2 regions of the Kineococcus lubricus genome follow, and region 1 is predicted to be linked to the other one. Evidence: riboswitches for the same ligand, from Rfam matches in the RefSeq annotation. Region 1 holds a riboswitch; the other holds the start of a gene.

What was found. Region 1 has a riboswitch for S-adenosylmethionine ahead of ACRYRX_RS14045 (rhodanese-like domain-containing protein). Riboswitches for the same ligand answer to the same signal wherever they lie in the genome.
Region 2: it holds a riboswitch for S-adenosylmethionine, as region 1 does, so the genes downstream of both, ACRYRX_RS15885 (putative leader peptide) here and ACRYRX_RS14045 (rhodanese-like domain-containing protein) in region 1, are expected to answer to the same signal.

What each region holds. Positions count from the first base shown of each region.
Region 1 covers NZ_JBJLSK010000016.1:125,632-130,032, reverse strand. The annotation lists gene ACRYRX_RS14060 (SufS family cysteine desulfurase) at 1-687, shown strand, start outside; gene sufU (Fe-S cluster assembly sulfur transfer protein SufU) at 712-1,140, shown strand; gene ACRYRX_RS14050 (GNAT family N-acetyltransferase) at 1,137-1,643, shown strand; SAM riboswitch class I at 1,717-1,802, shown strand; gene ACRYRX_RS14045 (rhodanese-like domain-containing protein) at 1,808-2,209, shown strand; gene ACRYRX_RS14040 (O-succinylhomoserine sulfhydrylase) at 2,206-3,393, shown strand; gene ACRYRX_RS14035 (cobalamin-independent methionine synthase II family protein) at 3,414-4,401, shown strand, end outside.
Region 2 covers NZ_JBJLSK010000020.1:36,730-41,130, forward strand. The annotation lists gene ACRYRX_RS15870 (aminotransferase-like domain-containing protein) at 1-546, opposite strand, end outside; partial or broken gene ACRYRX_RS15875 (sulfurtransferase) at 543-638, opposite strand; SAM riboswitch class I at 942-1,036, opposite strand; gene ACRYRX_RS15880 (FAD-binding oxidoreductase) at 1,094-2,467, opposite strand; SAM riboswitch class I at 2,587-2,673, shown strand; gene ACRYRX_RS15885 (putative leader peptide) at 2,693-2,761, shown strand; gene ACRYRX_RS15890 (ABC transporter substrate-binding protein) at 2,867-4,401, shown strand, end outside.

The DNA of each region.
Region 1 (4,401 bases):
CTCGTCGCGGCCGCGAAGGCCGTCGGCGCCGTCGTCGTGCTCGACGCCTGCCAGTCCGTCCCGCACCTGCCCGTCGACCTGCCCGCCCTCGGCGTGGACCTGGCCGCCTTCTCCGGGCACAAGATGCTCGGCCCCTCCGGCATCGGTGCGCTGTGGGGGCGCGCGGACCTGCTCGCCGCGATGCCGCCGTTCCTCACCGGCGGCTCGATGATCGAGCTGGTGCGGATGGAGCGGTCGACGTACGCGCCGGCGCCGCAGAAGTTCGAGGCCGGGGTGCCCATGGCGGCGCAGGCCGTCGGGCTGCACGCCGCGGTCGACTACCTGCGCGGGCTGGGGCCCGACGGGTCCGGGATGGCCCGCGTCGAGGCCCACGAGCGCGCCCTGACGCGGCTGCTGCTCGACGAGCTCGCGCAGCTGCCGTGGGTCCGCGTGCTCGGCCCGGCCGGGGCCGCCGACCGCGTCGGGCTGGTGTCCTTCACGGTCGAGGACGTCCACGCCCACGACGTCGGGCAGCTGCTCGACGACGAGGGGGTCGCGGTCCGCGTCGGGCACCACTGCGCCTGGCCGCTGCACCGCCGGTTCGGCGTCGCCGCGACGACCCGGGTGAGCTTCGGCCCCTACAACCAGGCCTCCGACGTGGACGCCGTGCTGCGGGGTCTGCACCGGGTCCGGGCCCTCTTCGCCTGAACCCCGCCGTGAGAGCCTGACGACGTGGACCTGTACCAGCAGCTGATCATCGAGCACTCCAAGCGGCCGCACGGCGAAGGTCTGCGCGCCCCGTTCGGGGCGCAGGCCCACCACGTGAACCCCACCTGCGGCGACGAGATCACCCTGCGGGTCCAGGTCGACGACGGCGCGGTCGCCGACGTGTCGTACGACGCGCTGGGCTGCTCCATCAGCCGCGCCTCGGCCTCGGTGCTGCACGACCTGGTCGTCGGCCGGCCCGTCGAGGAGGTCGGCCCGCTGCGCGAGGCCGTGCAGCACATGCTCACCAGCCGCGGCGCCGACCCCGGCGACGAGGACGTCCTCGGCGACGCCGTCGCCTTCGCCGGGGTCGCGAAGTACCCCGCGCGGGTCAAGTGCGCGCTGCTGTCCTGGTCGGCGCTGGCCGACGCCCTGCTGCGGACCCCCGCCGCGTGAACCCCGCCGTGCGGGTCCGCGCGTACACCGACGACGACTGGGCGCAGGTCTGGCCGTTCTTCGACGAGATCGTCGCCGACGGCGAGACGTACGCCTACCCCGAGGGCCTGACCAGCGAACGGGCGCGGCAGCTGTGGGTGGCCCCGCCGCCGGGCGCGACGTTCGTGGCCGTCGACGGTGACGCCGACGACGTGGTCCTCGGCACCGCGCGGTCGGGCCCGAACCGCCCCGGCCGCGGCGCCCACGTCGCGACCGCGAGCTTCATGGTCGCCCCGGCCGCGCGGGGCCGCGGGGTGGGCCGCGCCCTCGGCGAGCACGTGCTGGCGTGGGCGCGCGGTGCGGGTTTCCTGGCCATGCAGTTCAACGCGGTCGTCGAGACGAACACCGCGGCCGTCGCGCTGTGGCAGTCGCTGGGGATGCGCATCGTGGGCACCGTGCCGCAGGCCTTCGACCACCCCGAGCACGGGTACGTCGGCCTGCACGTCATGCACCGCTCCCTCTGACCTCCCCCGACGCCTCCCGGACCGGCCGCGGTCGTCCGGTCACGGCCGCCGCCGTCGATGCCCTACGCTGGCCGGACCATCCAGAGCGGCCGAGAGACCTGGCTCGTCGACGCCGCAGCAACCCCCGCACGGGGGTGCTCATGCCAGGACCGATGGGAGGAACAGTGGGTTACACCGGCGACCTCACCCCGCGTGAGGCCTTCGAACTCGTCCGGGACGACCCGGCCGCCGTCCTGGTGGACGTCCGCACCGACGCCGAGTGGCGGTTCGTGGGCGTCCCGGACGGGCTGGGCGCCGGCCCCGTCCTCGTCTCCTGGCTGCCGGTGGACCCCGAGCGGTTCCTGGCCGAGCTGGCCGCGGCGGGCATCACCCCGCAGGCCGGCCGCAAGGTCGTGTTCCTGTGCCGCTCCGGTCAGCGTTCGGTCGCCGCCGCCGAGGTCGCCACGGCCGCCGGGATCACCCCCAGCTACAACGTCCTGGAGGGTTTCGAGGGGCCGCTGGACGCCGACGGCCACCGCGGGGGTTCAGGGTGGCGGGCGGCCGGTCTGCCCTGGAAGCAGTCGTGAACGGGGCCGGCTGGCGCCCGGACACCACGGCCGTGCGCGGCGGGCTGTCCCGCTCGCCGTTCGAGGAGACCTCCGAGGCGCTCTACCTGACCTCCGGGTACGTCTACGCGACCGCCGCCGACGCCGAGGCCGCGTTCAGCGGCGACGTCGACCGGTTCGTCTACTCCCGCTACGGCAACCCGACGGTGTCGGTGTTCACCGAGCGGCTGCGGCAGCTGGAGGGGGCGCAGGCCTGCTACGGCCTGGCCAGCGGGATGTCCGCGGTGTTCTACGCGCTGGCGGCCCTGCTCGGCGCCGGCGACCGCGTCGTCGCGGCCCGCAGCCTGTTCGGTTCCTGCTTCGTCGTCCTCGACGAGATCCTGCCGCGCTGGGGCGTGGAGACGGTGTTCGTCGACGGCGAGGACCTCACCCAGTGGGAGGCCGCGCTCGCGCAGCCGGCGCAGGCCGTGTTCTTCGAGACGCCCGCCAACCCCATGCAGACGCTGGTGGACATCGCCGCGGTCACCGAGCTCGCGCACGCCGCGGGCGCCACCGTCGTCGTCGACAACGCCTTCGCCTCGCCCGTGGGGCAGCACCCGTTGCAGTTCGGGGCCGACGTCGTCGTCTACTCGGCGACCAAGCACATCGACGGCCAGGGCCGGGTGATGGGCGGGGCCGTCCTGGGGACGAGCGAGTTCATCGACGGCCGGTTCCGGGAACTCACCCGGCACACCGGCCCGACGCTCAGCCCGTTCAACGCCTGGACCCTCGCCAAGGGCGTGGAGACCCTCAGCCTGCGGGTGCGGCACTCGGCGGCCACCGCGCTGCGGCTGGCCGAGCACCTCGAGCAGCACCCGGGGATCCGCTGGGTCCGCTACCCGCTGCTGCCCAGCCACCCGCAGTTCGACCTGGCGAAGCGGCAGATGGACCTCGGCGGGACGATCCTCACGTTCGAGCTCGACGCCCCGCGGGGGCGCGGCAAGGAACGCGCCTTCGAGGTGCTGGACGCGCTGCGCGTCGTCGACATCTCCAACAACCTCGGCGACGCCAAGTCGCTCGCCACCCACCCCGCCACCACGACGCACCGACGCCTCGGCGCCGAGGGCCGCGCCGCCATCGGCCTGGGCGACGGCGTCCTGCGGTTGTCCGTGGGCCTGGAGGACCCCGACGACCTGCTCGACGACCTCACCCACGCCCTCTCCTGAACCCTTCGATCGGAGTTCCGTTGTCCAGCAAGCAGATCCCCGTCTCGCACGCCGGCAGCCTGCCGCGCACCCCCGAGCTCATCGCAGCCAACGAGGCGCGCCGGGTCGCCGATGACGGTTTCACCCTCGAGCGCACCCCCGAGTTCGAGGCGCTGCTCACCGGCGCCGTCGTGGACCTCGTGCGGCGCCAGCGCGACCTGGGCGTCACGGTCGTCGGCGACGGCGAGTACGGCAAGGCCATGTCCAGCGCCGTCGACTACGGCGCCTGGTGGTCGTACTCGTTCCAGCGCGTCGCCGGTCTGGAGGTCACCGGGGAGGACCTGTTCACCCAGCCCGTCGTGCGCTCGGAACCGGGGGAGGTGCGGCTGACGAGCTTCCCCGACCGCCGCGACTGGGTGCGGTTCCGCGAGGCCTACCAGGACCCGACGTCGGGCATCTCGACGGGCAAGAACGCCACCGCGTTCCCCGCCACCACCGGCCCGCTGTCCTACACCGGTCACGACGCCCTCGCCTCCGACATCGCGAACCTGAAGGCCGGTCTGGCCGCCGCGGGCGTCGAGCAGGGGTTCATCACCTCGCTGTCCCCGGGCAGCGGCGCGCGCATCTCCAACCGGTACTACGCGACCGAGGAGGAGCACATCTGGGCGTGGGCCGACGTGATGCGCGAGGAGTACCGGGCGATCGTCGACGCCGGGCTGATCGTGCAGATCGACGACCCGTCCATCGCGGAGAACTGGGACCAGATCAACCCCGAACCCTCCGTGGAGGACTACCGCGCGTTCACCCGGATCCGGGTCGACGCGCTCAACCACGCCCTGCGCGGCCTGCCCACCGAGCAGGTCCGGTTCCACCTGTGCTGGGGTTCGTGGCACGGCCCGCACACCACCGACATCGAGTTCCGGCACATCGTCGACCTCATGCTCCAGATCGACGCCGGGTCCTACTCCTTCGAGGCGGCCAACGTGCGCCACGAGCACGAGTGGAAGGTCTGGCGGGACGTGCAGCTGC
Region 2 (4,401 bases), on a different contig from region 1:
CGGGATCGTGTAGAGCAGCTTGGGCCGCAGCCCGGCCCGCAGCAGGGACTCCAGGTCGTCGAGGTCCAGACCGTCGGGCCCGGTGGCGACCGGCCGGGTGTCGGCGCGGCGCTGCCGCAGCAGGGTCAGGACGAGCGGGTACGTGGGGTTCTCGACGAGCACGACGTCGCCCGGGTCCACGAGCGCGTCGAAGACCAGCGCCAGGGCGTGCAGCGCGCCGTTGGTGACGGCGACGCGCTGGGGGTCGGTGCCCTCGTCGCCGGCGATCCACTCCCGCAGCTCCGGCAACCCCAGCGGCACCGAGTAGCGCAGCGACGGGGCGGCCGGGTCGGCCAGTTCCTCGGCGAAGGCGCGGGACAGCCCGTGCAGCGGCAGGGCCGCGGCACCGGGGACGCCCCCGTGCAGGCCGATGGTCCCCTCGACCGGGCGGGTGGGGCGCGGGCCGAAACCCACGGCCGGCAGCACGTCCCGGGCCCGGCGGGACAGCAGGTGGGGGCCGCTGAGCGGTTCGGGGTCGAGCGCCGCGCCGTCCTGGACGAGGGTCACGCGGTCACCCGCCCCGGCTCGGCGCCGACGGGGACGCGGACGGCGTCGCCCCACTCGGTCCTGCTGCCGTCGTGGTCGCGCACGTCCGGCAGGAAGGCGCGGATCGAGGTGTCGTCGCGGTCGACGACGAGGCCGTCGCGGTCGAGGTCCTGCGCCGGCCGGGCGGTGCTGACGAGGCGGTCGGGGTGGGCGTCGGCGGTGAACTTCGGGTCGCCGGTGTCGGGCGGGACGGGCATGGGGGTGCTCCGGGGTTCGGTGGGCAGGGAGGCCGGGTCGGGCCTCAGCGACGGGCGGTGCTGGAACGACGGCGCAGGTCCACCACGCCCCGTCCGCACGCGTGGGAGCGACCCCCGGAGCGGCACGGGGCGGCACGGGACGTGCGGTGCTGCATCGATCCTCCATCGTTCCCGGCGGAAGCACCCGCACCCATTCGCACGGGGGGTTGCTGCGGCGTCGCGGAGCCAGGTCTCTCAGCCGCTCTTGATGGGTTGCCCGATCACTGTCGCGTGGCCCCGAGCCGGTTGTCAATCCCCGCCCGGGTCCCGGATCACAGGGCCTTGCCGGGGTTCAGCAGGCCCAGCGGGTCGAAGACGGCCTTGACGCCGGCCTGCAGGGCCCGCACCCGCGGGCTGATCTCGTCGGCCAGCCAGCGCCGCTTGGCGGTGCCGATGCCGTGCTCCCCGCTGATGGTCCCGCCCAGGCGCAGGGCCGTCGCGACGACCTCGTCCGCGGCGGCCTCGAGGCGCTCGGCGGCGCCGGCGGCGTCGTCGGCGAGCAGGAGCGGGTGGAAGTTCCCGTCCCCGGCGTGCGCGACGACCCGCACCGAGACCCGGTGCGCCGCAGCGATCCTGGTGATCTCGCGGTGGAACTCCCCGATCCGGGACAGCGGGACCGCGACGTCCTCCCCCACGGCCAGCACGTCCTCCAGCGGACCCCGGCCGCTGCGGCGCAACTCCCAGTGGAACTCCGCCTCCGCACCGGCGAGCCGGCGCACCCTGCCCCCGGCGCCGGCCAGCGCCGCCTCGATCTCCTCGGCCTCGGCCAGCGCACCGTGCCCGTCGGTCTGCACCAGCAGCAGCGCCTGCCCGTGCGCGGCCAGCGTCGTCCCGGAGAAGGCGTCGATGTCCCGCAGCGTCGGGCCGTCGAGGAGTTCCACGACCGCCGGGCGGGCCGCGCCGGCGGTGAGGGCCAGCAACCCCTGAGCGGCCGCGTCGACCGAGTCGAACCACGTCGCGAGGGTCCGCTCGTCGACCGGTCGCGGGCGCAACCGGATCGTGATGCCCACGACCACGCCGAGGGTCCCCTCGGACCCGGTGAACAACCCCACGAGGTCCAGGCCGGTGACGCCCTTGATCGAGCGGTGGCCGGTCGAGATCAGCGAACCGTCGGCCAGGACGACGTCCAGGGCCAGCACCGACTCCCGGGTCACGCCGTACTTCGCGCAACGCAGCCCACCGGCGTTGGTGGCGACGTTCCCGCCGATGCTGGAGATGCGCCAGCTCGCCGGGTCCGGGGCGTGCCGCAGGCCCAGGGGGGCCAGGGCGGCGTCGAGGTCGGCGCCCAGGACGCCCGGTTCCACCCGGGCGACCTGGTCGGCGGGGGCGATCTCGAGGATCCGGTCGAGCCGTTCGGTGGACAGCACGATCCCGCCGGTGACCCCGACGGCCCCGCCGGACAACCCGGTGCCCGCCCCGCGCGGGACGACCGGGACGCGGTGCCGGGTGGCCCACCGCAGGACGGTCTGGACCTGCCCGACGTCGCGGGGGCGCACGACGGCGAGGACGCCGGCGGGGGCGTCCAGGCGGGAGCGGTCGGTGACCTCGTGGGCGGCGAAACCCGGGTCCACGACGCCGGGGAGCTCGGCGTCCAGCTCGGCCAGCGGGCCGCTGAGGAGGGTGGGGACGAGTTCGGTGGTGGTCATGGGAGGAACTCCGTTCGCTTCGAACCCGGGGTGGACACGGGGGCGCGGGGGGACGGCGTCACCATCGCACACCCCGAACCCCGGCGTTGACGCGCGCGGGGAACTCTGCCAATCTCGATCCACCATCCAGAGCGGCTGAGAGACCTGGCTCGACGACGCCGCAGCAACCTCCTTCGGGAAGGTGCTACCGCCAGGACCGATGGAGGAGATCCAGTGCGATCCGCGGTGCGCCTGACAGCACGTCGTCACGTCGACCTGTCCCGGCAGTCCAGCGCACTCTGTCCGCTGCCCTGAACCGACCACCGCGACCGTCCCCCGCCGGTTCGCGGCGCAACCCCGCACCGCACCGGTGGAACTCCCCGTGCGGTCCCACCCGCACGACCGAGGAGCCACGCCCCCATGCCCAGCACCACCACCGGAACCCCCGGAGCCCCCGGGACCACCGGTCCCCGCCCCACCCGCCGCGCCGTGTCCGCGGCCCTGGGCGCCGGGGCCGTCGGCACCTTCCTCACCGCCTGCGGAGGCGGCGCGTCGGGTTCGGAGAACGCCTCCGGGTCCGGGGCGGCGCAGCGGGGCGGGGACGTCGTCGTCCTCATCGACTCCCTCGGCGACACCTGGATCCCGAACAACAGCGCGATCTCCAGCTTCCAGGGGAACGTCTGGGGCCACGTCACCGACAAGCTCGTGTACGTCGACGGCGACGGGCAGGTCACGCCGTGGCTGGCCGAGTCGTGGGAGCAGAACCAGGACGCCACCGAGTTCACCCTGCACCTCAGGAGCGGGGTGACGTTCTCCGACGGGACCGCCCTGGACGCCGCGGCCGTGGTCGCGAACCTCGACTACTGGGCCAAGGGTCAGGCCGACCGGGGCGTCAACCCCATCGGCCTGTTCCCCAAGACCTACCTGGCCGCCTCGGCGGCGGACGCCTCGACCGTGGTGGTGGAGTTCAGCGCACCGACCCTGGGTTTCATCCCCACGCTGGGGTACCACGGGTCCATCCTGACGTCGCCGAAGACGATCGCGCTGCCGGCCGAGGGGCAGGCGGACCTCTCGCAGTTCAGCGGCAGCGGGCCGTTCACGGTGGAGAGCTGGAAGGAGGGCGACAACGTCGTCCTCGCCCGGCGCGACGACTACGCCTGGGGCCCGCAGGCCCTCGGCAAGAGCGACGCCGCGGCCCTGGACACCATCACGTACAAGATCGTCAAGGAGTCCTCGCTGCGGACCGCGAGCCTGCGGTCGAACCAGGCCGACGTCGTGTTCAACGCGACCCCGCAGGAACTGTCCGGCCTGCAGGACGCCGGGTTCACCGTCGCGACCCCGCGCTACCTCGGTTTCGCCCACGGGTACCGGCTGAACACCTCCGTCGCTCCCTTCGACGACGTCCTGGTCCGCCAGGCCTTCCAGCACGCCGTCGACCGCGACGAGATCCTGTCCACCGTCTACACCGGCGACTGGAAGAAGGCGGAGTCCTTCATCCAGTCCAACGTGCCCGAGGCGAGCGACCACTCCGCGGAGTTCGCCTTCGACGCCGACCTGGCCGCGCAGCTGCTCGACCGGGCCGGGTGGGTCGCCGGCGCCGACGGCGAGCGGTCCAAGGGCGGTCAGCCGCTGGCCGTCACCCTGTTCCCCAACCCCTACCTCGTGACGTCGCAGGCGATCGACGAGCTCGTGGCCCAGCAGCTCGGGAAGGTCGGGTTCACCGTCGACCTGCAGACCTTCGACGTCGTCACCTACGGCCAGCGCGTCTCGAACAACAAGTCGCTGTCGAACTACGAGGTCACCCGCAGCTTCATCGACGTCGGCACGGTCGCGAGCATCCTCACCAGCGCCGACGAGGGCGAGGACTGGTTCGGCGCGGGCGAGCGCGACCAGACGCTGAACCAGCTGCGCGACGCCGTGGCCGGCGCGGTCGACCCGGACACCCGCGCCACCTC